2 regions of the Variovorax sucrosi genome follow, and region 2 is predicted to be linked to the other one. Evidence: predicted binding sites of a transcription regulator. Region 2 holds the regulator's gene; the other holds the start of a gene.

Region 1 (15,421 bases), on a different contig from region 2:
GGGACCATGCCGAGATCTCGCGCCGTGTTCGCGGCCTGGTGGTGACGCTCGGCGGCGATGGCTGCGACGTCTGGGTCGACGGCGAATGCACGCACGTGCCGGCGGTCGCACCCGAGGCCGTGGTCGACCCGACCGGTTGCGGCGACGCCTGGCGCGGCGCGCTGCTCTTCGGTCTGGAGAAGGGCTGGTCGCTGGTGGATTGCGCGACCCTGGGCAATCGCGTCGGCGCGATCAAGATCGCTCAGCGCGGGCCACAGAACTACGAGCTCGACCGCCAAGCGCTGGGCGTTTGAGCGTCTTCCCAAAAGCAGTTCCGACGGCGCAATAAAAAAGCCCGACACCTTGCGGTGCCGGGCTTTTGCCTTGGAGGCCGCTGAGAAACTCAGGGCTTGCTGGCCGTCGGAAACGGCCAGGCAGCCTGCGGGTTCAGCGTCGTCTGCGCAGCAGGGGCAGGCGCTACAGCAGCCTTGGCGGGCGCTTTCGCGGCCTTCTTGGCAGCGGGCTTTTTGGCAGCAGGCTTCTTCGCAGCTTTCTTGGCAGCGGGCTTCTTGGCCGCCGCCTTTTTCGCGGGGGCCTTCTTCGCAGGCGCCTTCTTGGCTGCGGCCTTCTTGGCCGGCGCCTTCTTGGCAGCGGCCTTCTTCGCCGGAGCCTTCTTGGCGGCTACCTTCTTGGCAGCAACCTTCTTCGCCGGAGCCTTCTTCGCTGCGACCTTCTTTGCCGGTGCCTTCTTGGCGGCTACCTTCTTGGCAGCAACCTTCTTTGCCGGAGCCTTCTTCGCTGCGACCTTCTTTGCCGGTGCCTTCTTAGCCGCGACCTTCTTTGCCGGAGCCTTCTTTGCTGCGGCTTTCTTCGCCGGTGCTTTCTTTGCAGTTGCCATTTTCTTTCTCCTTGGTCAAGTTGAAAAATCAACCTTTTGAAGCACTTCGCGCGCGCTGTTGCGCTTGAAGCGATCCATGGCGTTGGAAATCAAGTCCCAGCACCATGAACACCTGAGCCCTCTGCACCGCCGCGCTCTGTGGCGCGGTCGATACGGAGGGCAATTCCTGAATCCATCGATTGTTGTCGTTAAAAAGCTCAATCCCAGGAGAGCGCGCCACCCGACTGGTATTCGATCACGCGGGTTTCGAAGAAATTGCGCTCTTTCTTCAGGTCAATCATTTCGCTCATCCAGGGGAACGGGTTTTCTTCGTTCGGGAAGAGCGTCTCGAGGCCGATCTGCTGTGCACGCCGGTTGGCGATGTACCGCAGGTAGCCCTTGAACATGGAGGCGTTCATGCCGAGCACACCGCGGGGCATGGTGTCTTCGGCGTATTGGTACTCGAGCTCGACGGCCTTCAGGAAGAGGGCCTTGATCTCTGCCTTGAACTCTGCTGTCCAAAGGTTGGGATTCTCGAGCTTGAGCTGGTTGATCAGGTCGATGCCGAAATTGCAGTGCATCGACTCGTCGCGCAAGATGTACTGGTACTGCTCGGCCGCGCCGGTCATCTTGTTCTGGCGGCCGAGCGCGAGGATCTGCGTGAAGCCGACGTAGAAGAACAGGCCTTCCATCAGGCAGGCGAACACGATCAGCGACTTGAGCAGGGTCTGGTCGGTTTCGTGCGTGCCGGTCTTGAAGTTCGGGTCGCTGATCGCTTCGATGAAGGGGATCAGGAACTCGTCCTTGTTGCGGATGGAGGCGACCTCGTTGTACGCGTTGAAGATCTCGCTCTCGTCCAGGCCGAGCGATTCGACGATGTACTGGTAGGCGTGCGTGTGGATCGCTTCTTCGAAAGCCTGGCGCAGCAGAAACTGGCGGCACTCGGGCGCCGTGATGTGGCGGTAGGTGCCCAGCACGATGTTGTTAGCGGCCAGCGAATCGGCGGTCACGAAGAAGCCGAGGTTGCGCTTGACGATGCGGCGCTCGTCTTCGGTCAGGCCGTTCGGGTCTTTCCACAACGCGATGTCGCGCGTCATGTTCACTTCCTGCGGCATCCAGTGGTTGGCGCAGGTGGCGAGGTACTTTTCCCAGGCCCACTTGTACTTGAACGGCACCAGCTGGTTGACGTCGGTCTGGCCATTGATGATGCGCTTGTCTGCGGCGTTCACGCGGCGCGCGACGGGTGCTGGAGCAGTGGGGCGAACAGGTGCCGATGCGCCGTCATCGAGCGTCGTGCGAGGCGCAGGCGTGGCGGCAGAGGCTGTTTGCGGCGTCGGGAATTCCATCGAGCGGGCGACAGGTGCGCCGCTTTGCGATGGTGAGTGCTGCAATCCTTGTGGCATGTCCTTTGGCAAGGATGGCTTGACTTCTTCGTCCCAGGTCAACATAGAAAAATCCAATGCTCAAATTATGTGAGCAACGATGTGAGTTGCAAAGTGCAGCCTCACATCGCGCCCGAATTATCTCTCGCTTATGTTGTTCGCATGCATCGCATTTTGTCGGGCGATGCCGCGAATCACATTCGCATCACGCTGACATCACTGGCACGCTTCGCACGTCGGGTCATCGACACCGCAGAACGCGATGTCGGTGGCGGGCATCGCATTGAGCTGCGCCTGTGCGGCTGCAGCGGCAGCTTCGATCGCGCTCATCTTCGGCGCGTCGTTGCTGCCGCCCGAGGACACCGCGTTGAGCCGGCCCGATTGCACCGTCGACTTCTCGGCGTGCGTCGCGCTCTGCGTGCGCAGGTAGTAGGTGGTCTTCAGGCCGCGCAGCCAGGCGAGCTTGTAGGTGTCGTCGAGCTTCTTGCCCGATGCGCCGGCCATGTAGATGTTCAGCGACTGCGCCTGGTCGATCCACTTCTGGCGACGCGAGGCGGCTTCGACCAGCCACGTGGTTTCCACCTCGAACGCGGTGGCGTAGAGCGCCTTCACGTCTTGCGGCACGCGGTCGATCGGACGCAGCGAACCGTCGAAGTGCTTCAGGTCCATCACCATCACGTCGTCCCACAGGCCCAGACGCTTGAGGTCGCGCACCAGGTAGTGGTTGATCACGGTGAACTCGCCCGACAGGTTCGACTTGACCGACAGGTTGCCGAAGCAGGGCTCGATCGAGGCGTCGACGCCGATGATGTTCGAGATGGTCGCCGTCGGTGCAATGGCCACGCAGTTCGAATTGCGCATGCCCTGGGTCTTGATCTTCTGGCGCAGCGCGTCCCAGTCGAGCGTGGACGAGCGGTCGACCTCGACGTAGCCGCCGCGGGCCTTCTCCAGCAGGTCGAGCGTGTCGATCGGCAGGATGCCCTTGTCCCACAGCGAGCCCTTGTAGCTCGAGTACTTGCCGCGCTCGCGCGCCAGGTCGGCCGATGCCGAGTACGCGTGGTAGCAGATGGCTTCCATCGACTCGTCGGCGAACTGCACGGCTTCCTGAGAGGCGTAGGGAATGCGCAACTCATACAGCGAATCCTGGAAACCCATCAGGCCCAGGCCGACCGGACGGTGGCGCAGGTTCGAGTCGCGCGCCTTCTTCACGGCGTAATAGTTGATGTCGATCACGTTGTCGAGCATGCGCATCGCCGTCGAGATCGTCTTCTTCAGCTTTTCCTGGTCGACCTTGCCGTCCTTCAGATGCTGCAGCAGGTTCACTGAACCCAGGTTGCAGACCGCAGTTTCGGTGTCGCTGGTGTTGAGCGTGATCTCGGTGCACAGGTTCGAGGAATGCACGACGCCGGCGTGCTGCTGCGGTGAGCGCACGTTGCAGGCGTCCTTGAACGTGATCCACGGATGGCCGGTCTCGAACAGCATCGTGAGCATCTTGCGCCACAGGTCGCTGGCCGGCAGCGTGCGGCTGGGCTTGATCTCGCCGCGCTGCGCCTTCTCTTCGTAGGCCACGTAAGCCTTCTCGAAGTCGGCGCCGAACAGGTCGTGCAGGTCGGGCACGTTCGAGGGCGAGAACAGCGTCCAGTTGCCCTTTTCCATCACGCGGCGCATGAACAGGTCGGGGATCCAGTTGGCGGTGTTCATGTCGTGCGTGCGGCGGCGGTCGTCGCCGGTGTTCTTGCGCAGCTCCAGGAACTCCTCGATGTCGAGGTGCCAGGTTTCCAGGTACGTGCAGACCGCACCCTTGCGCTTGCCACCCTGGTTCACCGCCACGGCCGTGTCGTTCACCACCTTGAGGAAGGGCACCACGCCCTGCGATTCGCCGTTCGTGCCCTTGATGTGCGAGCCGAGCGCGCGCACGCGGGTCCAGTCGTTGCCCAGGCCGCCGGCGAACTTCGACAGCAGCGCGTTTTCCTTGATCGACTCGTAGATGCCGTCGAGGTCGTCCGGCACGGTGGTCAGGTAGCAGCTCGACAGCTGCGAGCGCAGCGTGCCGGCGTTGAACAGCGTCGGGGTCGATGACATGAAGTCGAAGGACGACAGCACTTCGTAGAACTCGATGGCGCGGGCTTCACGGTCGATTTCGTTCAGCGACAGACCCATGGCCACGCGCATGAAGAAGGCCTGCGGCAGTTCGATGCGCGACTTGCGCACGTGCAGGAAGTAGCGGTCGTACAGCGTTTGCAGGCCGAGGTAGTCGAACTGGTTGTCGCGTTCAGCCTTCAGGGCGGCGCCCAGGCGCGGCAGGTCGAACTGCAGCAGCTTCTCGTCGAGCAATTCGTTGTCGACGCCCTTCTTGATGAACTGCGGGAAGTAGTCGGTGTAGGCCTGCGCACGTTCGGCGGGCATCACTTCGCGGCCGATGATCTCCTTGAAGATCGTGTGCAGCAGCAGGCGCGCGGTGGCGAAGGTGTAGTCGGGGTCTTTCTCGATCAGCGTGCGGGCGGCCAGGATCGAGGCCTTGTAGACCTCGTCGAGCGGCACGCCGTCGTACAGGTTGCGCATCGTCTCGGCCTGGATCGGCGCGGCCGTGATGCTGTCGCCCAGGCCTTCGCAGGCCGATTCGATCAGGCCTTTGAGTTCGTTCAGGTCGAGGGCGACGCGCTCGCCGCGGTCGAGCACATGCAGCGTCGGTGTCGCGGGCGCTTCCTGAGCGCCTTGCTTCGAGCGTTCCTGCGTGCGGCGTTCGCGGTACAGCACATAGGCACGGGCGATCTCGTGGTGCCCGCCGCGCATCAGGCCGAGCTCGACCTGGTCCTGCACGTCTTCGATGTGGAAGGTGCCGCCGCCCGGGCGCGAACGCACCATGGCGCGCACCACGGCCTGCGTCAGCGTGTCGACCGTCTCGCGCACGCTGGCCGAAGCCGCGCCTTGCGTGCCGTGCACCGCGAGGAAGGCCTTCATCATGGCGATGGCGATCTTGTTCGGCTCGAAGGGCACCACGGCGCCGTTGCGACGGATGATCTGGTAGTGCGCGAGGGCGCTGGCGGTCGGCGAGCCGGCGGTGTCGCGGGCGGTCGAGCCGGCCGCAGGCGAGGGCGTTGCGCGGGAGGCGGTGGACGGGGTGTTCAGGGCTGTTTGCATTCGGTCCTCGTTTGGCAAATTCTTGTTGGGGGAAAGCGGCGGGATCGGTGTCCGGCAGCGGCGGCCGGGGGATATCGGCCGGGCAGCACACTATATCTAGTGTGTCGGGGGGTCACAATCACTAGATGTAGTGTTTTTCACGAAGATCAATGTCTGTGAAAAACTTCACATGTGGCGTCGAGGCCGGTGCATGCCCCACAGTCGCCCCGCCGTTGCTGGATCAGTTTGAAGGAAGCCAGCAACGGTGCACTTTCCAGCGGTTTTTGGGCTTGAAAGCCGCATGGTTGCTGGACACATCGCAGGGGCTGCAAGCCCTCTTCGCACCGATCGCCGAGCCATCGATGCCCCGGCCTCGATTGAAAATTATTAGTCGACCTGCGTCTCGGGCGGGAACATCGCGCGCGGCCATCCGGTGTCGGCCTGCAATCGAGGCCACAGGAAGCCCGGGCCGGGGTCTCGCTTGCGGCCCGGCGCGATGTGCTCGTGGCCGGCGACGAAGCCGATCGGGTAGCGCTGCGCGAGGGCGGGGAAGAGGCTCGCCAGCGCCTCGTACTGGGCGTCCTCGAAGCGCTCGCCCTCGAGGCCCTCGAGTTCGATGCCGACGGAATCGTCGTTGCAGTTCGGTCGGCCCCGCCACGCCGAGCCGCCGGCGTGCCAGGCCCGCGCGTCGCAGCTCACGAACTGCCAGAGTTCGCCATTGCGGCGCACATAGAAATGCGCAGACACCTCTGCCCCGCGAATCTGCTGGAAGTACGGATGCGCATCCCAGTCGAGCCGGTTGGTGAAGAGCCGCTGCACCTCGTCGCCGCCGTACTGGCCGGGCGGCAGACTGATGGAGTGCAGCACGATGAGGTCGATCTGCGCGCCGGGCGGGCGCGGGCCGAAATTGGGCGAGGGCAGCGCTTTCGCGAGGCGATACCAGCCATCGGGCCAGAGGCCGGACGGCGCCTCGCCCGGATCGCTCATTCCACGCGGCTCACTCATCCCCGCCTGCATCGTCGTTGCCGTTGGGCGTGCCGATGCCCAGCCGCGCGATGCGGTAGCGAATCTGCCGCAGGCTCAGGCCCAGCCGCGCTGCGGCGGCCGTGCGGTTGAAGCCGCTCTCCCGCAAGGCGCGCACCAGGATCTCGCGCTCCTGTTGGTCGAGGTAGGTCTGCAGGTCGGCCGGCACGGCCGGCGGCTCCGCGGGCATGGCCGGTACGGCGAGCGGCGGTGGTGGCGGCGGGGGTGGCGCGGCGATCGTCATCGGCGCGAAGTCGGACACGCGTTCGAGCGGTGCAATGTTGCTCGGCTCGAAGTCCAGGTGCAGTTCGTCGCCGTCGTTCAGGGCCACGGCCCGGTGCAGCAGGTTCTCGAGTTCACGCACATTGCCCTGTAGTGGATGCGCGGCCAGGCTGTCGATCACGGCGGGCGACAGCACCGGCACGTCCATGCCCGCGTCTTGCGCGATGCGGGCCAGCAATGCGGCGCACAGCGCCGGCAAGTCCTCGCGTCGATCGCGCAGTGCGGGCACGGCGATCTCGATCACGTTGAGGCGGTAGAACAGGTCCTGGCGAAAGCGGCCGGCCTGCACCTCGGCCTGCAGATCCTTGTGGGTGGCGCTCACGATCCGCACGTCGACCGCATCCTCCTGCGTCGAGCCGATCGGGCGCACGCTGCGTTCCTGGATGGCGCGCAGCAGCTTCGACTGCATCGCCAGCGGCAGGTCGCCGATCTCGTCGAGGAACAGCGTGCCGCCGCGTGCGGCCTGGAAGTAGCCGTCGCGGTCGGCGGCCGAGCCGGTGTAGGAGCCCTTGCGGGCGCCGAAGAACTCGGCTTCGAGCAGGTTCTCCGGGATGGCGCCGCAATTCACCGCGACGAAGGGTCCGTCGCTGCGCTGGCTGCAGGCGTGCACCGCGCGGGCGACCAGTTCCTTGCCGGTGCCGGACTCGCCGCGCACCAGCACCGGCGCCATGCCGCGTGCCACTTTGGCGATGCGCGACTTGACCAGACGCATCGGCTCGGAATCACCGACCAGCCGCGCCAGCGCGGCGCTGCCGCTGCCGCCCACCACCGCTTCGGTGCTGCCTCGGGTGGTGTCGACTGCGCTGGCGGCCGGCGTCTGCGGTCGTGCCGGCGCCGGTCGCGCCTGCACCGCCGATGCGACCACGCCGCGAAACTGCTTCAGGTCGACCGGCTTGGTGAGGTAGTCGAATGCGCCGGCCTTCAGCGCCTCGACCGCGTTTTCGGCCGAGCCGTAGGCGGTCATGACCACGCAACGCTCGCTGCGCTGTTCGCGCTGGATCCGCTGCAGGATCTCCATGCCCAGCCCGTCGGGCAGCCGCATGTCGGTGATGACGACGTCGAAGCGTTCGGCCTGCAGATGCTGCGCCGCTTCGGCGACGCTCCCGGCGGCTTCGACGCGATAGCCCTCCCGCAGCAGCGTCAGTTCGTACAGGGTGCGCAGGTCGGGCTCGTCGTCGACGACCAGGATCTGTGCAATGCGCGGCGCGGACGGGGTGGAGGTGCTCACGGCGTTATTGTGTCAGCCGAACTTCCGCGGCCGCGAAGTTGACGAGGAAGGCGTTGCCTTCCGGCCCGCCGTGCGCAACGATGCGCCTGTCGTAGCCCATCGTCGCGCCATGCCGCTCGCAGAGTTCGCGGCACAGAAACAGGCCGAGACCGCTAGAGCGGCTCTCCGACGAGAAGAAAGGCTCGAACAGGTGCCGCTGCACCGCGGGCTCGAGCGGAGCGCCGTCGCTCCACACTTCGAGCCCGGCGCGCCCGCCGCTGGCGCGCCGCGTGACGACCTGAATCGAGCCCTCGCGTGCGCTGGCGTAGCGTGCCGCGTTGTCCAGCAGGTTGACCAGGATGCGGCGCAGGTGCTCGATGTCGAAGCGCACGTCGAGGCCGCCGGCCTCCAGCAACAGCTGCACGCCACGGCGTTGGGTATGCCGGACCCACTCGTCGACCAGCATCTGCACCGTGGGGTCGAGCGCGAGTTGTTCATCCAGCGGCAGCACGCGCTGCTGCCGCGCACGGGCGACGTCGAGCACGTCGTCGACGATGCGCGCCAGCCGCTGCGCGTTCTGCTCGACCATCGCGGTCAGCTGCCGGTGCGCCGGATCGGTCAGGTCTTCGTTGAGCAGGGCGCTGGCCTGGGTGATCGCGGCCAGCGGATTGCGAATCTCATGCGCCACCGCGGCCGACATGCGGCCCATCGCGGCCAGCTTCTCGGTGCGGATGCGGGCCTCGAGTTCGCGCAGGTCCTGCAGGAACATCACGCACAGGCTGTCGTTGCGGCCGTCGGTCGACGGCGTGAGGCGCGTGCGCACCCGGACCTCGCGCGCCGGGCCCTGCGCCTGGGCGACCGGCAGCTCGCGCGATTGCGCGGCGCGGCGCGAGAAGGTGCGCCCCGCCAGCGCGGCCAGCGGCCGCCAGGCTGGCTGCGTCGCCAGCACGAAGGGCGGCGTCATCGACGCCAGCCCGTGCCCGAGGATCACGTCGGCCGCCGGGTTGGCCGCGTGCACCCGACCGTCGGCGTCGATCACCAGCACGCCTTCGCTCAGCGTCTCGATCACCAGGTCGTTCACCTGCGCATGCATCTGCGCCGCACTGCGGCCGCGCTGCGCCAGCGCTTCCTCGCGCGCCAGCCGCCGCGCGAGTTCGTGCGCCAGCAGCGCCACCACGAAGAGGCCGGTGCCGGTGAGCGCCGCCTGCACGAAGCGCGCGCTGGCATCGGCCGGCGATTCGATCCAGCGCCAGCCCGCGTCCGCCAGCAGCAGCAGGGTGACGGCCGCGGTCGTGCCGAGGCCGACCGTCACGGTGCCGAGCACCGCGCCCATCAGCACCGGCAGCGCGAACAGCGGCGTGTAGTTGATGCTGCCGACCTGCAGCACCTGCAAGGCGGTGAAGCTCGCCAGGTCCACGCCGATCGTCACCAGCCAGGCCATCCCGAAGCTGCGGATCGGCGGGCGGAACGGCGTGAAGCGCACCGCCAGCAGGGCGGCGATCAGATAGCCGACGGAGAGGCCGACGGCCAGCCAGTGCACCGACTGGCCGATCGCATAGGTGACGAACTGCAGCAGCAACAGCACGGCCGCCACGAAGCAGCGCGCCGTCATGAAGCCGCGCCACAGGCGCTGCAGCGCGGTGTCGCGTTCGGTCCGGGTGTCGAGCGCTGCCCAGTCGGTCAGGGGTTCGCCGCGCGACCAGAGCAGGGAAGCCATGGCGGCGGTCAGCCTTCTGCCGCGCGTCGGTGCGCCGCGCTGCAATACAGCGCACCGCCCGGTCCTGGCAGGGCGTCGGTGGCCGGCAGGTGCAGGCCGCAGTGCGCGCAGCGCACCATCGCCTGCGGCGCGCCGACCGCGGGCGGCGTCGGGCGTTGGGGCGGCACCGCGCGTTCACGCATTTCCTCGCGCCGATTCTTGCGCCAGAGCCAGATGCCGACCGCTACCACGAAGAGGACCAGCAGGTACTTCATGCGGCGCCCCGCGCCAGCAGCACTTCGAGCACGAAGCGCGAACCGACGTAAGCCAGCAGCAGCAACGCGGCGCCCGCGTACAGCACGCGACGCGCCGTGCGGCCTCGCCATCCGAAGCGGGCACGGCCGATCAGCAGCACCGCGAAGGTCAGCCAGGCCAGCACCGAGAACAGGGTCTTGTGGTCCCACTTCCAGGCCCGGCCGGCGGCGCCGTAGAGCGTCTCGCTGAAGAGCAGGCCGGCCAGCAGCGTGGCCGACAGCAGCACGAAGCCGGCGTTGACGAAGCGGAAGGTCAGGCGCTCGAGCGTCAGCAAGGGCATGCCTGCCTCTGGATCGGTGGCCAGCCGGATCTGCGCCTCGGCACGCGTGGTCAACCAGGCGTGGACCACCGCCGCGCCGAACAGGCCATAGGATGCGATGCCAAGCGCCAGATGCAACGGAAGCCACGGCGACGCCTCGACATCGAGCACCTTGCCCGGAAACAGGGTCGCCAGCAGCACAGCGCCTGCGCCGAGCAAGGCGAGCCCGCGCCGGATTGCGAGCTTGGGGTACATGCGGCTTTCGATGCCGTAGACAGTCAGCACGAGCCAGGCCGTGACCGACAACGCCGGCGCCCAGTCGAAGTGCGGTTGCCGGCCGACGAGGCCCCACGTCAGCGCGGCGGCGTGCAGCAGCCAGGCCAAGCCGAGCAGCGAGCGCGTGGCCGATCGCCCGAATCGCGATGCGCCCGCAGCCACGATGCCGTAGGCGGCGGCGGTGGCGAAGCCCAGCGCCACGCCGAGCGGGGAGGGGCTCGCTAAAATCATGGTTCCGAGTTTAGCTGCGCCTTTGCGCGCGCTCGGGTCTCAAGGCATTCCACTCCATGGCCACCGCACTCACCGAAAAATTCTCCCGGCTCGTCAAGACGATGAGCGGGCAGGCCCGCATCACCGAAGACAACGTGCAGGACATGCTGCGCGAGGTGCGCATGGCGCTGCTCGAGGCCGACGTGGCCCTGCCCGTGGTGCGCGACTTCGTCGCGCGCGTGAAGGAGAAGGCGCTGGGCCAGGAAGTGCTCGGTTCGCTCAAGCCGGGCCAGGCGCTGGTCGGCATCGTGAACCGCGAACTGGCCGCGACCATGGGCGAAGGCGTGTCGGACATCAACCTCGCCGCCCAGCCGCCGGCCGTGATCCTGATGGCCGGCCTGCAGGGTGCCGGCAAGACCACGACCACGGCCAAGCTGGCCAAGCACCTGATCGAGAAGCGCAAGAAGAAGGTGCTGACCGTGTCGGGCGACGTCTACCGCCCCGCCGCCATCGAGCAGCTCAAGACCGTGACCAAGCAGGCCGGTGCCGAGTGGTTCCCGAGCTCGGCCGACCAGAAGCCGATCGACATCGCGCGCGCCGCGATCGACCATGCGCGGCGCCACTTCTTCGACGTGCTGCTGGTCGACACCGCCGGCCGCCTGGCCATCGACGACGTGCTCATGGCCGAGATCAAGGCGCTGCATGCCGAGCTCAACCCCGTCGAAACGCTGTTCGTCGTCGACGCCATGCAGGGCCAGGATGCGATCAACACCGCCAAGGCCTTCAAGGAAGCGCTGCCGCTCACCGGCATCATCCTGACCAAGACCGATGGCGATTCGCGCGGCGGTGCGGCGCTGTCGGTGCGGCAGATCACCGGCGTGCCGATCAAGTTTGCCGGTACGAGCGAGAAGATCGACGGGCTGGAGGTGTTCGACGCCGAACGCCACGCCGGCCGCATCCTGGGCATGGGCGACATCGTCGCGCTGGTCGAGCAGGTCACGGCCGGCGTCGACGTCGCCGCGGCCCAGAAGCTCGCCGCCAAGGTCAAGAGCGGCGCCGGCTTCGACCTCAACGACTTTCTCGGCCAGTTGCAGCAGATGAAGCAGATGGGCGGCCTGTCGAGCCTGATGGACAAGCTGCCGCAGCAGATGGCCGCCAAGGCGACCGAGGCCGACATGACCCGTGCCGAGCGCGACATCCGCCGCAAGGAAGGGATCATCCAGAGCATGACCCCGCTGGAGCGCCGCAAACCCGAACTGCTCAAGGCCACCCGCAAGCGCCGCATCGCCGCCGGCGCTGGCGTGCAGGTTCAGGAGGTCAACCGCATGCTCAACGAGTTCGAGCAGATGCAGACCATGATGAAGAAGATGAAGGGCGGCGGCCTGATGAAGATGATGAAGAAGATGGGTGGCATGAAGGGGATGCCGGGGATGGGTGGGCCGGGGGGGCCGAAGCTGCCGTTCTGAGCTTCGGATGGGTCTTCGTCAAATGGAGTGGCTGCGCCACCCGAGAGCCCTTACGCCTGTGGAATGTCCTCATGAATGCAGAGGTAGTTGCCCTCGGTGTCTTTGAACCAGGCCGCCTTCTCTGCGCCGAGCACACACACATGGTTTACGGTTTTCAGATCAGGGAAGTCGTAGTCCTCGAATACCACCCCAGCGCGCTTCAGCATCTCGATGCTGGCGGCAATGTCCGCGACCCGGAAGCTGATTGCCGTGTGGTCAGCCTTGGTCCCCTCTGGTTTGGGGAACAGCGCCAGAGTGCTACCGCCAACCACGTAGACAAACTTGCCATCAGGGCGCAAGCCACCAGGTTTCAAGCCCAAACACGCTTCGTAGAAGGCACGCGCACGGCCCATGTCCTTGACCGGAAGCAAGGTCGTCACAGACGAGTCGGACAACATAGGAAGTCCTTTCGCTCAATTCCGCCCAGCAGATGCCGCTTGGCGAGCATCCATCCTGCCCGGCCGGAAGCACAGCTTACACGCGCAGTTGCTGCGACGCCAGTACACGTATCCGGACGGTTTTCTTGGCTTTGTCTGGGTCCTGCTCTCGCGTGAATTTGGCATGGCTACGAACCCAACCCAGAGGTGCATTCGCTGGAAGCATTTCTGCACCTGGTTGATCGTGACCATTGCTGCTGCTTCTTTGGCTGAGCGAATGGCCATGCCGGACCTTCGATTTGGCTGGTACGACTCGTCGGCAGCGTTCCAGCCATGAAAAAAGCCGGCGCAATGGCCGGCTTGGTTCGAGAGAGGCGGACGACGCTCAGGCAGTCGCCAGCGCAGGACGCGCCAGCTTCAGCGCATGCATCCAGGCGCGGCGCAGGACGGCCGGCGAACGCGATTCCTCGGGGATCAGCAGGTAGCCGCGGTCGCGCAGCGTGGTGCCCAGCGCGATCTGGCTGGTCAGTACGGTCAGCGGGATCGCCAGCAGCAGCGGCAGGCCCACGGGCATCAGCCAGATCAGCGCGCTCGGGTCGATCAGCGCGATGCCGACGGCCAGGATGGCGATGATCGCGGTCATGGGTGCCAGCTGCGAGAAGGCGATGCGCCACGGCACGGCGGCGGCTTCGCGGGGAGGCGACTTCCAGTTCAGCTTGACGCCGGTGAGGGCGACGACGACGAACAGCGAGTGCGCCAGCATGCGAACCGGGGCTTGCACGATGGCCAGCGCGCTTTCCAGCACCGAGCTCTTGAGCAGGCCACCCAGGCCACCGAACTGGCGCTGCTCGCCGCGCATCAGCACAGCAGCGATGCCCAGCACGCGCGGCAGGAACAGCAGGCTCAGCGTCCAGGCCCACAGGGCGGCCAGCTCGCCCGGCAGCACATGCCAGCTCGAGATCAGGCTCGAACCCGACAGCCACAGGGCGGTGCCCAGCGTCAGGAAGGCCAGCCACAGCGGGGCCGAAACGTAGGCCATGGTGCCGGTCACGAACATCGCGCGGTGCACCGGGTGGATGCCGGGCTCGGCCATCAGGCGGGCGTTCTGCAGGTTGCCCTGGCACCAGCGGCGATCGCGCTGCAGTTCGGACAGCAGGTCCGGCGGTTGCTGCTCGTAGCTGCCGACCAGGTCGGACACCAGCCACACGTGGTAGCCGGCGCGGCGCATCAGCGCGGCTTCGACGAAGTCGTGCGACATGATGCCGCCCGACATGCCGCCGGTGCCGGCGATCGGTGCCAGTGCGCAGTGGTCCATGAAGGGCTTGACGCGGATGATGGCGTTGTGGCCCCAGTAGTGCGATTCGCCCAGTTGCCAGAACTGCATGCCCAGCGTGAACAGGCGGCCCGTCACGCGGGAAGCGAATTGTTGGGCCCGGGCGTGCAGCGTGACGTGGCCGATGGCCTGCGTCGCGGTCTGGATCACGCCGGCCGTCGGGTTGGCTTCCATCAGCTTGACCATGGCGGTCAGGCAGTCGCCGCTCATCACCGAGTCGGCATCGAGCACGACCATGTACTTGTAGTCGTTGCCCCAGCGGCGGCAGAAGTCGGCCACGTTGCCGGCCTTGCGGTGCGTGCGGCGGGTGCGCAGGCGGTAGTACACCTCGACCTGCGGCTGGTTGGGGCTCTCGGCGAGCGCGGCGCGCAGGTCTTCCCAGGCGGCGCGTTCGGCCTTGGCCGTTTCGGCGTCGTAGCTGTCGGACAGCACGAAGACGTCGAACTGCTTCGAATGGCCGGTGGCGGCGACCGATTCGCACGTGGCGCGCAGGCCGGCGAACACCGTGGCCACGTCCTCGTTGCAGATCGGCATGATGATCGCGGTACGCGTTTCCGGGTTCATCGGGTGGTCGGCCACCTGCTTGACGGACAGCGCGTGCTTGTCACCGCGGACGGAAACATAGAAGCCCATCAGCGCGGTCACGAAGCCGGTGACGACCCAGCCGGACAGCAGGCCGTACAGGCCGATCTGGCCGTATTCGAGCCAGACGTTGTCGTAGTCGGGTTGCACGCCGGCGAACAGGATCGACGCGATCACGGTGCTGAACAGGGCCAGCAGCATGAAGGCCAGTCGACGCTGCTTGGCGGCGCGTTGCCACGGCTGTTCCGGGCCGAGTTCGACGGCTTGCTCGCGGGCGGTCTTGCCGCCGGCGCCGAGCTTCACCAGCATGGCCGTGCCGATGCTGTTCCAGAAACCGCGCCAGGGGCGGGGCGCCATGGAGCCGCGGTTGACCGGCGGTGCGGTCACGGCGTTCGGATGACGGTCCTCGCGAAACGCGCTGCGCTTCGGGCCGAGGTCGGCCGGGGTCAGAACCTTCATCTGGGAGAAATCGTTTGGTTTCATGTGCGGCTCACCAACGTTGCTTTTGAAGGGAAGAAGGGGTGTCGCCAATCGCTGGAAAGCGCTTGAAGACGCAGTCGGGGGCGGCGCCGCCCAATCCGTCGGATCCGGCCGCCAACGGGCTGGCGGCACGGGGCCGCGAGAGGGAAACCTGCGCAGAACGCAGGCCATCGCGCCGCGGACGCAGCGTGAAAGAGGGGCTGGAAAGGACGGTCATGCCTCTACAGGGGCAAACCCTGTGCCAGCATGGAAAAGCGCTTTTAAATCAAAGGCTTAGGTGAAATGCAGGCCTGAAAATGCCGGGGAAGCCGATCGGGAAGGCCGAAAACCCCTGATTTTGTCGCCAAAGCCCGACAGCCCTGGCAGCTGCGATGACCAAACCCAATGAAATCAACGGTTTACTTGCGTCGCTCGTCAGCGACAGCTTCGCCAGGTGGCGACGTCGGGCCGTCGGCCTTGAAGTGACCGGGGGTCAGTTCGTGCTTTTGCAGCAGGCGGTAAAACTCGGTCCGATTGCG
Region 2 (15,421 bases):
CATCACCTCGCAGATGACCGATGCTGGGGAGCAGCCGGCCATGGCCGCCAGGTCGCAGCCGGCTTCGGTGTGGCCGGCGCGCATCAGCACGCCGCCGTCGACGGCCTGCAACGGAAAGATGTGGCCGGGCTGCACCAGGTCGGCGGCCACGGCGTTCGGGGCGACGGCCGCCTGCACGGTGCGCGCCCGATCGGCCGCCGAAATGCCGGTCGTCACGCCTTCGGCGGCTTCGATGGACACGGTGAAGGCGGTCGAATGCTTGGCGCCGTTGCGCGCCACCATGGGCGGCAGATTGAGCCGCTCGCACATCTCGCGCGACAGCGTCAGGCAGATCAGGCCGCGGGCGTGGCGCGCCATGAAGTTGATCGATTCGGCCGTGATGTGGTCGGCCGCGATGACGATGTCGCCTTCGTTCTCGCGGTCTTCCTCGTCCACCAGGATGACCATGCGGCCGGCGGCGAGTTCGGCGACGATCTCGCTCACCGGCGAGACGGGCGCCGGGGCGCGGCCGTTGCGGGTGCCCGAAATGGGCGTGACCGAGGCGTTCATGGGGAGGGGTCTTTCTGTGCGGAGGGAAGGGTGCCGGCCTGGAGCATGCGCTCCACATAACGCGCGACGGTATCGATCTCGAGGTTCACCGGGCTCCCTTCTTTCAAGGTGCCGAGCGAGGTGTTCTGCACGGTGTGGGGAATCAGGTTGATGCTCATCTCGCTGCCTTCGGCGCCGTCGCTGACCGTGTTGACCGTCAGGCTCACACCGTTGATCGTGATGGAGCCCTTGTAGGCCAGGAAGCGCGCCAGCGCGTGCGGCGCCCGGATGCGCAGCTCCCAGCTCTCGCCGACGGGGGCAAAGCGGGTCACGCGGCCGATGCCGTCGACGTGTCCCGACACGATATGGCCGCCCAGCCGGTCGTGCGCACGCAGTGCCTTCTCGAGGTTGACGGACGCGCTTTCGTCGGCCAGCCCGGCCGTCTTGTCCAGCGATTCGGCCGAGATGTCGATGGTGAATTGCTGCTGCGCCGGGTCGAGCGAGGTGACCGTCATGCAGGCGCCGTTGAGGGCGATGCTGTCGCCGAGGCCGACGTCGTCGAGGTAACCGGGCGGCGCGGCGATGCTCAGCCGCTTGCCGTGCGAGGAAGAACTTCCGAGGTTGCGTACGGCGGCGATGCGCCCCACGCCGGTGATGATGCCGGTGAACATCGGCGCATTTTCGCAGAGAACGCGGAACCTCTCCCTCACGCACCGCCGCCGGCCCTCGGCGGCCGGTCGGCCGGCGGGAAATGGCTAGAACGAATCGCGCCCTTGCACCCGGGCGAGGATGCGCAGGTCGGGGCCGAAGCGATCGACCGAGCGGAAGTCCAGGGCCAGGGCGCCGGCCAGCGCGCTGAGGGGGCCGTCGGCGAAGGGTTGGCTCGCGATGCCGAAGCCGTCGCCGAGAAACTTGGGCGCCAGGTACACCAGCAACTCGTCGACCAGGCCCTCGCGCATCAGCGAACCGTTGAGCTTGTGGCCGGCCTCCACATGCAGTTCATTGACCTCGCGTGCCGCCAGATCGCGCAGCATGGCGGGCAGGTCGACCTTGCCGTCGGCATTGGCCCGCACCGTCACCGTCGCGCCGCGCGCTTCCAGCGCGGCGGCGGCGGTGTCGTCTCGGCGTGCGGCATAGATCCAGACCTGCCGTCCCGGGACGTCGAACAGCTTCGCCTTCGGTGGTGTCTGCAGCCGGCTGTCGATGATCACCAGATGCGGCTGGCGAGGCGTTTCGATGGCCCGCACATCGAGCCGCGGGTCGTCTTCCGTCAGTGTGCCGACGCCAGTCAGCACGGCGCTCGCGCGCGCTCGCCAGGCATGGCCGTCGGCGCGCGCGGCGTCAGCGGTGATCCACTGGCTGACGCCGTTGGGCAATGCCGTCCGGCCGTCGAGCGATGCGGCGGTCTTGAGCCGCACCCAGGGCGTCCGGCGGACCATGCGGCTGAAGAAGCCGATGTTCAGTTCGCGCGACTCGGCCGCACCGGGGCCGATGTCGACCTCGACCCCCGCTGCACGCAGGCGCGCGAAGCCCTGACCCGACACCAGCGGGTTCGGATCGGCGATCGATGCGACGACCCGGCGAATACCGGCCGCGACGAGCGCGTCGCAGCAGGGGCCGGTGCGGCCGTGGTGCGCGCAGGGCTCGAGCGTCACATAGGCGGTCGCCCCCGCGACCGAATGGCCGCGTGCGGCGGCATCGCGCAAGGCCATCACCTCGGCATGCGGGCCGCCGACCGGCTGGGTGTGGCCGGTGCCGACGACTTGGCCGTGGGCATCCGTCAGAACGCAGCCGACACGTGGATTGGGGTCGGACGACAGCAGGCCGCGCACCGCGAGTGCGTGCGCCTGCGCGATCAGGGGTGCGTCTTCAGGAAAAAGGGACATGGCAGGCAGGGATGCGGGGCGGCAGGAAGGCGGCAGCGCCGAACGCGCGCCGGTCCTTGCAAAAGTGCACGGGGTACGGCTCGAATCATACGAGCGGTAGGCGAAGGGGGGACGAGCGGCGCGCCATCGCCCGATGGCCTTCCTAGACTTCGCAAAACGGCTGCGCAGGGCCTCCGCCCGCGACAGATCGAAGTCAGGGGGAAAAAAATATGGCGTCACCAAAGCGCACCGAGGGGGGCTTTTCCCTCCTCGAGGTGCTGATCTCGATCATCGTGCTGAGCATCGGGCTGCTGGGCGCGGTGGGCATGCTGATGGCGGCGGTCCGCAGCACGAACGAGTCGGGTTCGTTCACCACGGCCGTCAATCTGGTCCGGGAGCTTTCCGAGAAGGCGCGGATCAACAAGAACGTTGCCGCGCGCAACAACTTCGAGAATGCCTACGTCGTTGCCGACTGGAAGAGCGGCGCAGCGCTGCCTGGCACCACCGACACCGCCTGCATCGGCACCGCCGCGACCTGCACGAAAAAGGACCTCGCCGCTTGGGACGTCCGCACTTGGCTGGAGCGGGTCGCCGCGGCGCTGCCCGACGCGCGCGTCGCCGTCTGCTTCGATGAGGAACCACCTGCCGAGGACGGCCACTACGCCTGGTCTTGCAGCAATTCCGGCCGCAACCTCGTCGTCAAGCTCGGCTGGACGCCGCGCATTCCCACGGAAGCCGAGAAGGACCTGGCGAAGCGTCCCCCTCGCGTGGTCATGCAACTCATCCCCGGACAGGCCTACGATGACTTCACGCCCGCGAGCTTCTGAGCGGCCTCGCGCGCATCAGCGCGGGGTGACGTTGGTCGAATTGATGGTGGCGATGACCATCGGCCTGGTCGTTGTTCTGGGCGCGAGCATCGCCTTTCTCGGAGGCAAGAAGCTCTTCAACACCGATGCCGATGTGCAGGCAGTTCAGGAGTCGCTGCGCTTCACACGCTATGTCGTGCAGAGCGTGGTGCGCCAGGCCGGCTACGCCGATTACGCGCCAGATCGGCTGAGCGATGGCGTCGCGGTGATCGCGAGCAACGCGACGCTGCTCGGGAATGGCGCGGGGGCTGACGACCTGAATGTCGTCGGTGCGACCAACGCGACGGTCAAGAGCAACGACAGCAGCATCGGCACCCACGACACCGACAAAGCAGCCGAGAACGACTCGCTGCTGGTCCGCTTCTTCGGGCGCAGCAAGGCCGACGAAGATGCCGAAGACGGCACGATCATCGACTGCCTGGGCAACGCCCAGAAAGGCCCGTCTGCGACACCGACGGCCGCCGACCGCGTCTGGAGCTTCTTCTACGTGTCGGAGGGTGACGACGGCGTGCCGGCGCTTTACTGCAAATATCGAACGGACAAGGGCAAGTTCACCGCTGAGCAGCTGGCCCGCGGGGTCGAGAAGTTCAAGATCGTCTACGGCTACGACGCCGATGGCGACAGCGTGCCGGAAGCCTGGATCGACGCCAAGGCCATCGAGGCCAAGGCTGGGGACAAGGCGACTGGGGCGCAGATCAACGCCGAATGGTGCAAGGTGGTCGCCGTGCGCGTGGGGATCGTCGTGCGCAGCGACCGTGAGAATGCCGACCTGAGGAAAGTCAACGGTCAGTCCTACACGCTGTACCCGCTTGGTCCGGAGTTCAAGGATGTGTCCTTCGAACCCCCGGACGATGGTCGCTTCCGATCCGTCGCGACATTCACGCTGATGCTGCGCAACGTGATGAAGGACCCGGCATGAGCAGGTTCACTGCGCCATCGTTACGACGTGGTCGTTCGGGCGGCTTCTCCCTGATCGTGGTGTTGCTGCTCCTCGTGGTGGTCACCGTGCTTGGCGTGGGCGCCGCGCAGTTGTCGCTCGTGAACGAGCGAAGCGCCCGCAACGACCGCGACAACGAAATCGCCTTGCAGGCCGCCGAGGCGGCGTTGATCGATGCGGAGCTCGACATCCTCGGCCCCAACACCAGCCTGGCTGCCCGTCTCTGCCTTTTCAACAACAAGGACGTTGCGCCTTTCGTCGAAGGATGCGGCAGCGGCGCGAACCTGGGCCTGTGCGCGCCGAGCGAACCGGGCACCACGCCTGCGTGGATGAAGGCCGATCTGTCGCCGAGCAGCAAGACGTCGGTCGCCTACGGCACCTTCACCAGTCAGACCTACGTCGTCGGCAAAGGCGCGACCCCGGCGGCCTTGCCCCGCTACATCGTGGAAGTGATGCGGAACAACGGCGGCTGGCAGGGCAACCGCCTGGAGAACGCCAGCGCGGGCAACGCGACCAACATCTTCCGCGTGACCGCCATCGGCTTCGGGGTCGATGCCGACACGCAGGTGGTGCTGCAGACGAATTTGTACAAGCCGGCCGTCAGTGCGGGTTGTCCTGGAGAGGGAGTGACAGATGTTCTCGATTCGACACGGTGACTTGAAGCGCGCGGCCGTTGCGTTGATGCTTGTCTTGGGTACCGCCGCGTTGCTGGCGGGCACAGCGTCCACGCCGACCGTGCCGCCCGACGCGCTGCTGGCCGACGAGCCGCTGTTCTCCACCACATCGCGCGTCAAGCCGAACATGGTGCTTGATCTGTCGGTGGAATTTCCGACGACGGGGGCCGCATACCGCGGCAACTTCGACATCACCAAGTCGTACATCGGCTATTGGGATCCGATGGGTTGCTACGACTACGCCGTGGCGGACGGTTACTTCAAGCGCGCGGCGAACGCCACGCTTTCGGGCAAGGCCATCGTCTGCGCCGACAAGTGGAGCGGCAACATGCTGAACTGGGCCGCGTCGTCGGCCATCGACATGCTGCGCTACGCCATGACCGGTGGTGACCGTGTGAAGGACACCCCGACCGAGACCGTTCTCCAGCGTGCCGTCTTGCAAGACAACTTCTACAACGCCGGCTACAACTTTCCGGCCCGGGTGCTGAATGGTGATCTGGACAAGCTGACGCCGCTTGCGGGAACCGTGGGTGCAAGCGGCAGCATTCGTATCGCGAGCTGTCGCAACCGCATGTTTATCGGTTCAACATCGGCCGGCAGTTGCAGCAATCCGGGCACCGACCAGGCCTATGGCCCGGATGGCCCCAGCGCGTACGTCGCGCAGGTGGAAGTGTGCTCCGCGGCGGAAGGGCCGCTGCGCAGCGACCTGTGTGCGAAGCAGCCCAGCGGCCACTACAAACCGGTCGGCACCATTCAGACCTACTCCGAGAAGATGCGCTTCGCCGCCTTCGGCTACCTGATGGACAACACGAATGCACGCTACGGCGGCGTGCTGCGTGCGCCGATGAAGTTCGCCGGGCCGACGGCGGAGAACGCGCGGTTCGAGAAGATCGCCAACGAAGCCGCGGAGTGGGACGCGACCACAGGTGTGTTCTTCGCCAACCCATTGGCCAGTACGGAGCGCTCGAGCGGCGTCGTGAACTACCTGAACCAATTCGGGCGCACGGGGGCCGTTCCCGGAACCTACAAGACTTACGACCCCATCGGGGAGCTGTACTACGAGTCGCTGCGCTATCTTCAGGGCCAGGCCCCCAGTCCGCAGGCCACGGCCGGCATGAGCGATGCCATGAAGGATGGCTTCCCGGTCTACAACAACACAGCGAAATGGGGCGACGGCGCGCTCAGCAACTGGGACCCTGTCACGGCAAGCTGCCAGCGGAACTATGTCGTGGCCATCGGTGACCTGAACACCCATCACGAGCATTCGCTACCCGGCCTTTCCAACGACGGGCTGGACGGGTGGCCTTCCGGCTCCCGGGCCGCGGACCTCTCCCAGATGGAACCGGACACGGCGTTCTGGGCCAGCATCGTCGGCGCCTTCGAGAACGCCGAGGCACGGCCTTATGCGGTGCCCTCCGGCAAGACGGGCCTCACGACGCGTGGCAACGAAGCCGGCCCGCGCGCCTACGCGTACAACAACGGCACGCAGATCACATGGGGGAACATGGCGAGCCTGAACACCGGTGCCGATCAAGGCTCGCTGGCCTGGGCGGGTCTGGCGTACTGGGCGAACACGCAGAAGATCCGCAACGACTATCCCGACGTGCGGGTGAAGACCTTCACCATCGATGTCGACGAGGGCGGCGACGGAACGATCCGCCAGGGCAAGCGCGGCAGTGCCTACTACCTGGCGGCCAAGTACGGCGGGTTCGACGACAAGAACAAGGATGCCAACCCTTTCGTCACCGCACCGTCGGAAGGCGGTGTCGAAGCGGTCTCCAATGCCGAATGGCAATCGGGCGTCGACGATGACGGCCTACCGAAGCCAGCCAACTATTTTCTCGCCAGCAAGCCCGACGAGATGATCGCGGCCATCCGACAGATCTTTGCCAAGGCCGGCGCGGCGAGCGGCACCATCGCGGGTGGTGCGCTGTCCAGCACGCGGGTCACGGCCAGCGGCACGAGCATCTACATCCCGCAGTTGGACAGCACGCGCTGGTCCGGTTCGCTGCTGGCGTATCCGTTGACCTACGACACCAAGGCGGGCGCGGTGACCAAAGCCGACAAGCCCAGTTGGAGCGCGGGCAGCCTGCTGACCACGACCAACGAGCCGGAGAAGCGAAGAATCTTCACATGGCTCAGCACCAAGACCGGCGCGGTGTTCGACTGGAAGACGCTGGCCAGCGACAAGACCTGGGCAGATGCACTGAACGCAGAGCCCTTTTCGCAGACGAACGCGAAAGACGATCTGGGCGAGAAGCGCGTGGGCTACCTTCGCGGTGATCGAAGCCTGGAAGCGGACAAGGCAGGCGGCATCTTCCGGAAGCGCGATTCGATCATGGGTGACGTGGTCAATTCGACGCCCCTGCTGGTCGGTGCACCGAGCACCACGGTGCAGGGCACGGGCTACGACGCCTTCGTGACGGCCAACAAAGGTCGTCGGCAGGCGGTGTACGTCGGCGCCAATGACGGCATGCTGCACGCCTTCGCCGCGGACACGGGCGCGGAACTCTTCGCCTATGTGCCGGGCTCGCTGCGCGCCAAGCTCGGGAGCTACACCTCGGCGGGCTATGTGCATCGGCCGTATGTCGATGGCAGTGCGGCAGCGGGCGAAGTCCAGTTGCCCAGCGGACGTTGGCGCACGGCGCTGGTGTCGGGTCTGGGCGGCGGCGCGCGGGGTGTCTTCGCGCTCGACGTGACGAACCCGGCGGCGTTCGACGCCAGCAATGCTCTGTGGGAGTTCACCGGGGACGATGACGCCGACATGGGCTACGTGACGCAGGCACCCCGTCTTCTGAAGCTGCGCACCGTGGCGGCCAAGGACGGCAAGCCGGCCGTCCATCGCTGGTTCGCCGTGGTGCCTTCAGGTTTCAACAACGGCAACAAGGAGAAGGCCGCTGCGCTCTTCCTGCTCTCGCTGGACAAGGCGGCCGAAGAGCCCTGGCAGCGCGGCGTCAACTACCACAAGATCGTGCTGCCGAATCCGGCCGACAAGGCGATGGTCAACGCGCTCGGCCCGGTGGGCGACTATGCGGCTTCGGACAATTCGACGCGCCTGCTCTACGCCGGCGACACCCAAGGCAATCTGTGGAAGTTCGACTTCTCCAAGGACGCACCCTGGAGCGAAAACGACAAGACACTTGCTCTGGAGGGCACGCCGCTCATGGTGGCCCAGGATGCCGGCGGTCAGCGCCAGCCCATCACTATCACCCCGGAGGTGGGCGCCGGGCCGAACGGCGGCGCCATCGTTCTCTTCGGCACGGGCAAGTTCGTCGAAGTCAGCGACCTGTCGACGCGACGGGTCCAGACCCTTTACGGCGTCTACGACAACGCATCGGCGATCCCTGCGGATCAAACGCGGGCTCAGTTCCAGTCCCGTACGGTGAAGGCCAACGAGAAGGGGCAATTCAGCATCACCGGAGACGCTTTCGTCCACGGCGCCTATAACGGCAAGACCTCGCAACGCCGCGGCTGGTACTTCGATCTTCCGGAATCGACCGACCACGGGGAGCGGCAAGTCTCGCGGATGGTGTTGAGCGATGGCTACCTCATCTTCAACACGCTCATCCCGAACCCGAACGCCTGTGGTGTGGGCGGCGGCGGGCACAGCTGCGCTGTCAACGCGATGACGGGTCTGTCGTCAGGTAGCACCTGCATCCCGTCCACCGTCGGGCTCCTCGGTTCGCCGCTGGTCGTGCAGGAGGGGGATGGCGCGTACACGTCCACTGATTCCTTTGGACGCCGGCAGGAGACGAAGAAGGTCGCCGTCATCAACCTGGGGACGGGAATGGGCGACGGTCCCGGGGTGACCATCACGCGTCCCATCGAAGGCGGCAAGGTCTCGCAGATCGCTGGCCGCTTGAACTGGCGGCAGGTCCTCAACTACAAGGACATCAAGCCATGAAGCGGCCCGTTTCCTTCGGTTGCCGCGTTTCGATGCGCGGCTTCACACTGATCGAGTTGATGATCGTGGTCGCGGTGCTCGCGATCCTTGCGGCCATCGCCTATCCGTCGTACATGGACTCCGTGCGCAAAGGCTGGCGTGCCGAAGCGCGCGCGGCGCTGATGCAGGAGATGCAGCAGCAGGAGCGCTTCTACACGCAGGTGAGCAGTTACCGAACACCCGTCTTCAAGGCCGACTCGGGGGACACGCCAGGCGATGGAAAGTACACGCTGGAGGCAAGCGGCTGCGATGGCGCCACCGATGTCCGGCGCTGTGTGACGCTGACGGCCCGGTTGAAGGACGGCTTTACCGATCCGCGGGTGGGGGAGATCTCGATCAACAGCCGAGGCGAGAAGAGTTGCAGTGGCGACGATCAGGAGAGGTGCTGGAAATGAAGCGGCGGGCACTCCTTGCGGCTGGCACGCAAGGCTTCACACTCATCGAGCTGATGGTCGTCGTCACGTTGGTGGCCGTGTTGAGCGCAATCGCCGTTCCCAGTTTTCGGGATCTTCTGCTGAACCAGCGGCTGGCGGCCAGCACCAGCGAGTTCGTTGCGGCACTGAGCGTGGCACGCACCGAAGCGCTCAAGCGTTCGCAGACCGTCACGCTGACGCCCAAAAAGACCAGCGATTGGAACAGCGGCTGGGAGGTCAAGAGCACGGTCGAGGGCGTCGCCACCACCTTGCGGGCCTTCGATGCGTTACCTGGTGGCGTGACCGTGGATGCGGGATTGGGCAATGCCTTGGACGGCAAGCTCAGCTACGGCGCCAACGGCTTCTCGAGGAAGGGTGGTGCGTATCAGATGGGCTGCGTGGCTTTCAAGGCAGAAACCGGGCGCCGCAGCGCCGTGGTGGTGTCGGCCTCGGGTCGGCCCAAAGTCTGCGATCCCGACAAGAAAGGCGACTGCGGCTCCGGACAATGCAACGCCGGGGGTTGATGGCCCGGTGTTGCCCGCTCAAATATCCCGCAGCAACTGCCTGAACTCGTCCACATCCTCGAAGCTGCGATACACCGAGGCAAAGCGCACGTAGGCGACCTTGTCCAGTTTCTTCAGTTCACGCATGACGAGTTCGCCGACCTTGGTCGATTCGATCTCGCGCAGGCCACTGGACAGTAGCTTCTGCTCGATGCGAAAAAGGGCGCCGTCGATCTGCTCGATGCTGACCGGCCGCTTGCGCAGGGCCAGCATCATCGAGGCGCGCACCTTGGTCGAGTCGAAGTCGGCACGGCTGCCGTCCTTCTTCACGACGACCGGAAAGTTGACGTCCGGTCGTTCGTAGGTGGTGAAACGCTTTTCGCAGGCACCGCACTGGCGGCGGCGGCGGACGAAGTCGCCGTCTTCCGAGACGCGGGTCTCGACGACCTGCGTTTCGGCGTGACCGCAGAAAGGGCACTTCATGCGGTCGGTCTTGCGATCAACGGTAAACGGGGAAGCGGCTGGTCAGCGCGTGCACCTTGGCACGCACGGCCTCGATGTTCGCCGTGTCGCGCGGATTGTCGAGCACGTCGGCCACCAAGTTGGCGGTGGCGCGCGCTTCCTCGTCCTTGAAGCCGCGGGTCGTCATGGCCGGGCTGCCGATGCGCACGCCACTCGTGACCATCGGCTTTTCCGGGTCGTTAGGGATCGCATTTTTGTTGATGGTCATGTGGGCGCTGCCCAGCACGGCCTCGGCTTCCTTGCCGGTGATGCCCTTGGAGCGCAGGTCGACCAGCATGACGTGGCTTTCGGTGCGGCCGCTCACGATGCGCAGGCCGCGCGAGGTCAGCGTCTCGGCAACGATCTGCGCATTCTTCACGACCTGCTGCTGGTAGGCCTTGAATTCCGGCGCCATCGCTTCCTTGAAGGCCACGGCCTTGGCGGCGATCACGTGCATCAGCGGGCCGCCTTGCAGGCCGGGGAAGATCGCGCTGTTGATGGCCTTCTCATACTGCGACTTCATCAGGATGATGCCGCCGCGCGGGCCGCGCAGGCTTTTGTGGGTGGTGGACGTCACCACGTCGGCGTGCGGCACCGGGTTCGGGTACACGCCCGCTGCCACGAGGCCGGCGTAGTGGGCGATGTCGACCATGAAGATCGCGCCGACGTCCTTCGCCACCTTGGCGAAGCGTTCGAAGTCGATGCGCAGCGAATAGGCCGAGGCGCCTGCGATGATCAACTTGGGCATCGATTCGTGCGCCTTGCGCTCCATCGCGTCGTAGTCGATGGCTTCGTCGGCGTCCAGGCCGTAGCTCACCACATTGAACCACTTGCCGCTCATGTTCAGCGGCATGCCGTGCGTCAGGTGACCGCCCTCGGCCAGGCTCATGCCCATGATGGTGTCACCGGGCTTCAGGAAGGCGAGCATCACGGCTTCGTTGGCCGAGGCGCCGCAATGCGGCTGCACGTTGGCGGCGTCGGCACCGAAGATCTGCTTGACGCGGTCGATCGCCAGCTGCTCGGCGATGTCGACGAATTCGCAACCACCGTAGTAGCGCTTGCCGGGGTAGCCCTCGGCGTACTTGTTGGTGAGCTGCGAGCCTTGCGCCTGCATCACGGCGGGCGAGGCGTAGTTCTCGCTCGCGATCAACTCGATGTGGTGTTCCTGGCGGGCATTCTCGGCCTGGATGGCAGCCCAGATTTCGGGGTCGGTCTGTTCGACCAGGATGTCGCGGTGGTACATGGCAGTCCTTTGAAGACGGTGGTCCTTGTTCTTCGATCAAACAAGGGCTGCCCAGGCGAACGGCTGATCGCCCGGTGGTTGCCGGGCGGTACGCTTCCCAGTGGTAAGTCCACGTCAGCGCCTGCAGCCCGAGGAGGGCGCGGCGCCTATCGCCAGTCGCGTACCCGGCGAGTGTAGCCGAGCACCCGCGGCATCCGCCGGGTCGCGGAAAGATCAGGAGTCGGCGAGCAGAGCCACCTTTTCCGGCGGGGCGGCCGGGGGCTTCTCGGCGACGGGGGGTGCGGCGACCGGCACCGCGGCAGGCGCACTCTGCGGCGCCTGTGCGCGCAGCGCCGGCGGATTGACCGGCAGCGCCTTGCCACCGGCCACCTGCAGCAGCCGGCTGTGTTCGGCCAGCACCTTGACGGCGTAGCCGCCGTCGTCAACCAGGTTCGCGGCACCGACGTAATAGCGAAGGCCGGCCTCGATCGATCCGGCGCGGGCGATGCACTCCTGCAGCACCTTGACGCCCACGCGCATGTTCGTCACCGGGTCGAAGGCCGTCAGCGAGCCGCCGGCGCTTTCGTACTTGTCGACGTGCACGCGGGTCATGACCTGCATCAACCCCTGCGCGCCGACCTGGCTTTGGGCAAAGGGGTTGAAACTCGACTCCACCGCCATGATGGCGAGGATCAGCGTCGGGTCGAGCTTGGTGCGCTTGCCCAATTCGTATGCTTCGGCGACCAGCACGCTCAGCGGCTCGGGCGCGACGCGGTACTTCTTGCTCAGCCAATACGCCACCGCGGCCTGTTGCTTGGGCAGATCAAGCGGGCTCGCGGCGGTGGTGCGATCGATGGCAGTGGGCTCCAGCGCGGTGGCTTCCGGCGCAGGCTTGCGCGACTCGAGCCAACTCGCCAGTTGCGCTTCGCCTGTGGCACGCAGGTCCGGCCGTGCCACGAGGGCCAGCACGGCAAAGACCGTGGCCAAGCCCAGCAGGGCGAAGCCGTTGTGCGTGATTTCGAAAAAGCCGTCGACCACATCGGAACCGAATGTCCGTAGCCCGCGGGCTGTGGCCTCCAACGTCTTGTTCATCGCTCTTCCTTTCTGTGCGGCGTCTGAAGCTCACGCCGGAGGGCGAGGGTCGGACGACAGCGCTTGGATTGGTACGTACCAGGTCAGCGCGAGAAGGAGGGCGCTGACAACATGGTGAGGCCGAAAGTATTCGGCGGCGGATCGGGACGGCCCGGGTGAGAGGGTTTGTGAGACCGGGCGAGGCGGATTCTAGGAGCGCCTAAATACCCAGTCAAGCATAAGAATGTCTTTTAATATGCTAAGAATCACGGAAGCGCCATTTGGGTTGGTGTCGCGTCTTGACCCTTGCAATTGACCCTCTGTCTTGCACAGTTGGCAGGGAAAGCCTAATCTGACACCGTCCGATTTCCATCGGACGTTTCGTCGACGTCAGCGGTCCTGGAGCGATTCCGCGGATTCATGACGACGACCCATCGGCGGCAATCTCTTGCTGCCAGCGCGGGCGGAACGAACTACTTCCGTTCGAGCAACAGATGGCATGGGCCTCGTGCCCGCCATCAGGCCCGGCGGTGCGACCTCAGGTCGAACCGCCGGGCTTTTTCGTTGTGCACCGGGGCAAACTTCTCGGCGCTGCTGCTTCACTGCGCCGGGCCGACTTTGGCCCCTGCCATTTGCGGCACACTCGGCCGATGAATGTCGCATCGTTGAAGCAGAACAAGTGGTGGCGACGTGCCGGCGTCGCGTTGATCGTGGTGCTGGCGCTGTGGGCGCTGGCATGGCTCGCGGTGCCGCCTATTGCGAAGAGTCAGCTGCAGAAGATCGCGACCGAAAAGCTGGGCCGCCAGGTCACCGTCGGCGGCATCGATTTCAAGCCGTGGTCGCTCGAGCTGGCAGTGACCGACCTGCAGATCGCGTCGGCCGATGGCGGCCAGCCGCAGCTGGCCATTCGCCGCCTCTACGCCGATGCCGAGTTGCAGTCGCTGCTGCGCTTCGCACCGGTCATCGACGCGGTGAGCGTCGAAGGCCCGGCCGTCCGTCTGACCCACCTGGCCGACGGCAAGTACGACATCGACGACATCCTGGCCAAGCTCGCGAGCCCGCCTGACGTGCCCAAGTCCGACCCCGCGCGCTTCGCGATCTACAACATCAGCGTGACCGATGGGACGGTGGATTTCGACGACCGGACCGTTGGCCGCAAGCATGTGCTGCGCGACCTGGTGCTCAAGGTGCCGTTCCTCAGCAACCTGGATTCGAAACGCGAGGTCACGACGGAGCCGAAGCTGGCCTTCACGCTCAACGGCAGCGCCTTCGATTCGGCCGCCTTCACCACGCCGTTCGCCGACAACCGCAAGACCGACGCCCAACTGCGCTTCAAGGGGCTGGATCTGTCCCCTTACCTGGCGTACGTGCCCGCCGGCTTGCCGGTCCAGGTGAAGGCCGGCCTGCTCGACGCTGATCTGAAGATCGATTTCGAGCGGGCCGCGACGGCCGGCCTCAAGATCACCGGCACCGTCGAAGCGCACCAGACCAAGGTGGCCGATGCCAAGGGCCGCGACTTGCTCGGCTTCGATTCGCTCAAGGTCACGCTGGCCGATGTCCGGCCGCTGGACGGGGTGGTGCACCTGGGCGAGGTCGTCCTGGCGGCGCCGCAGTTGGTCATCGCACGCGATGCGGGCGGCGCGTTGAATCTCCTGGCCACCGATCCCGCCACGGGGGCCACGCAGAAGGTCGCCGCGCCGAAGGCTGCGGCGAGTTCGGCCGCGACGCCAGCGGTGGAAAAGAAGCCGCTGCAGGTGCAGGTCGACAAGCTCGTGCTGAACGGCGGGCGCATCGGCTGGCGTGACGAGACCACGCGCCCGGCCGCCGTGGTGGAGGTCACGCAACTTGCCATCGAGGCCAACGGCGTGGCCTGGCCGATGACCAAGCCGGCCCGTTTCAGCGGTTCGACGCTGGTGGGCGGTGCCGGCCTCAAGTTCCAGGGCGAGGCGACCGACAAGGTGGCCAGCGTGCAGGCCGAGGTCGACGCCTTGCCACTGTCGCTGGCGGCGCCGTATCTGGCGCAAAGTCTCGAGCCGACGCTGGACGGCAAGCTGAGCGGCCAGATCGACGTCGCCTGGAATGCCCCCGCTCTGAAGTTCAAGGCGCGCCGACTGTCGGCCGACGGTCTTGCGCTCACCCGCGAGAAGACGGCGCTGGCCAGCGTCGGCCGGTTCGAACTGGTCGATGCCGAGGCCGACATGAGCCAGCACACGCTGGCCATCGCTTCCTTCACCGCCATCGCCCCGAAGGTCCGCATCGAGCGCGACAGCGAGAAGCGCTGGATGTTCGAGCGCTGGCTCAAGGCGCCTGCGAGCGCCGCCGGCGAGCCTTCGGCCAAGGTCGCGGCGCCCAAGTCCGCGGACGCGGCACCGGCGCCCGGTGCCAACACCAAGCCATGGCGCCTGAGCATCGGCACGCTGGCGGTGGATGGCGGCAGCGTTTCCTATGCAGACAAGGCCAGCGGCACGCCGGTCGCTGTCGAAATCACCGCCCTGAAGCTCACTGCGCAGAAGATCACGCCCGACACGGCGACTGTTTCGCCAGTCCAGCTCTCCGGCCGCATCGCGGCGGGGCGCGCCGAGCCGGGCCGCTTCGATTACCAGGGGCAGGTGGTGCTCAAGCCCTTGTCGGCCGAGGGCCGGCTCGACGTGGCGGCCTTCCCGGCGCACGCTTTCAAGGCGTACTACGGCGATGCGCTCAACATCGACATCCGCCGCGCTTTCGCGAGCTATCGCGGCACCGTCCGTTACGAGACGCTGCCCGCGGGCATGAGCCTGAAGCTGGCCGGCGACACGGCGGTGGAGGACTTCCGGGCCAACAGCGCCTCGCTGACCCAGTCGCAGTCGCCGGGCCTGGAGCGCGCCAACAACCAGCTGCTGAGCTGGAAGGCGCTCAGCC

What was found. The regulator NrdR, encoded in region 2, represses ribonucleotide reductase genes. The targets are predictions, from matches to a motif close to CACNANATNTNGTG.
Region 1: the regulator NrdR is predicted to act here: its motif matches at 5,468-5,481, upstream of ACSFBE_RS01245 (ribonucleoside-diphosphate reductase subunit alpha).

Annotation. Positions count from the first base shown of each region.
Region 1 covers NZ_JBPJZU010000001.1:272,747-288,167, forward strand. Annotated here, with positions in the region: gene ACSFBE_RS01230 (carbohydrate kinase family protein) at 1-293, shown strand, start outside; gene ACSFBE_RS01235 (histone H1-like DNA-binding protein) at 383-877, opposite strand; gene ACSFBE_RS01240 (ribonucleotide-diphosphate reductase subunit beta) at 1,075-2,304, opposite strand; gene ACSFBE_RS01245 (ribonucleoside-diphosphate reductase subunit alpha) at 2,455-5,379, opposite strand; gene ampD (1,6-anhydro-N-acetylmuramyl-L-alanine amidase AmpD) at 5,746-6,363, opposite strand; gene ACSFBE_RS01255 (sigma-54-dependent transcriptional regulator) at 6,356-7,891, opposite strand; gene ACSFBE_RS01260 (two-component system sensor histidine kinase NtrB) at 7,896-9,587, opposite strand; gene ACSFBE_RS01265 (PP0621 family protein) at 9,596-9,841, opposite strand; gene ACSFBE_RS01270 (cytochrome C assembly family protein) at 9,838-10,647, opposite strand; gene ffh (signal recognition particle protein) at 10,704-12,092, shown strand; gene ACSFBE_RS01280 (VOC family protein) at 12,143-12,529, opposite strand; gene ACSFBE_RS01285 (DUF3024 domain-containing protein) at 12,686-12,781, shown strand; gene mdoH (glucans biosynthesis glucosyltransferase MdoH) at 12,894-14,906, opposite strand; gene ACSFBE_RS01295 (sigma 54-interacting transcriptional regulator) at 15,302-15,421, opposite strand, start outside.
Region 2 covers NZ_JBPJZU010000008.1:179,937-195,357, reverse strand. Annotated here, with positions in the region: gene ribBA (bifunctional 3,4-dihydroxy-2-butanone-4-phosphate synthase/GTP cyclohydrolase II) at 1-549, opposite strand, end outside; gene ACSFBE_RS17180 (riboflavin synthase) at 546-1,199, opposite strand; gene ribD (bifunctional diaminohydroxyphosphoribosylaminopyrimidine deaminase/5-amino-6-(5-phosphoribosylamino)uracil reductase RibD) at 1,284-2,414, opposite strand; gene pilV (type IV pilus modification protein PilV) at 2,624-3,220, shown strand; gene ACSFBE_RS17165 (PilW family protein) at 3,195-4,178, shown strand; gene ACSFBE_RS17160 (pilus assembly PilX family protein) at 4,175-4,852, shown strand; gene ACSFBE_RS17155 (pilus assembly protein) at 5,232-8,774, shown strand; gene ACSFBE_RS17150 (type IV pilin protein) at 8,771-9,208, shown strand; gene ACSFBE_RS17145 (GspH/FimT family pseudopilin) at 9,205-9,750, shown strand; gene nrdR (transcriptional regulator NrdR) at 9,769-10,212, opposite strand; gene glyA (serine hydroxymethyltransferase) at 10,229-11,473, opposite strand; ZMP/ZTP riboswitch at 11,516-11,643, opposite strand; gene ACSFBE_RS17130 (transglycosylase SLT domain-containing protein) at 11,687-12,544, opposite strand; gene ACSFBE_RS17125 (DUF748 domain-containing protein) at 13,174-15,421, shown strand, end outside.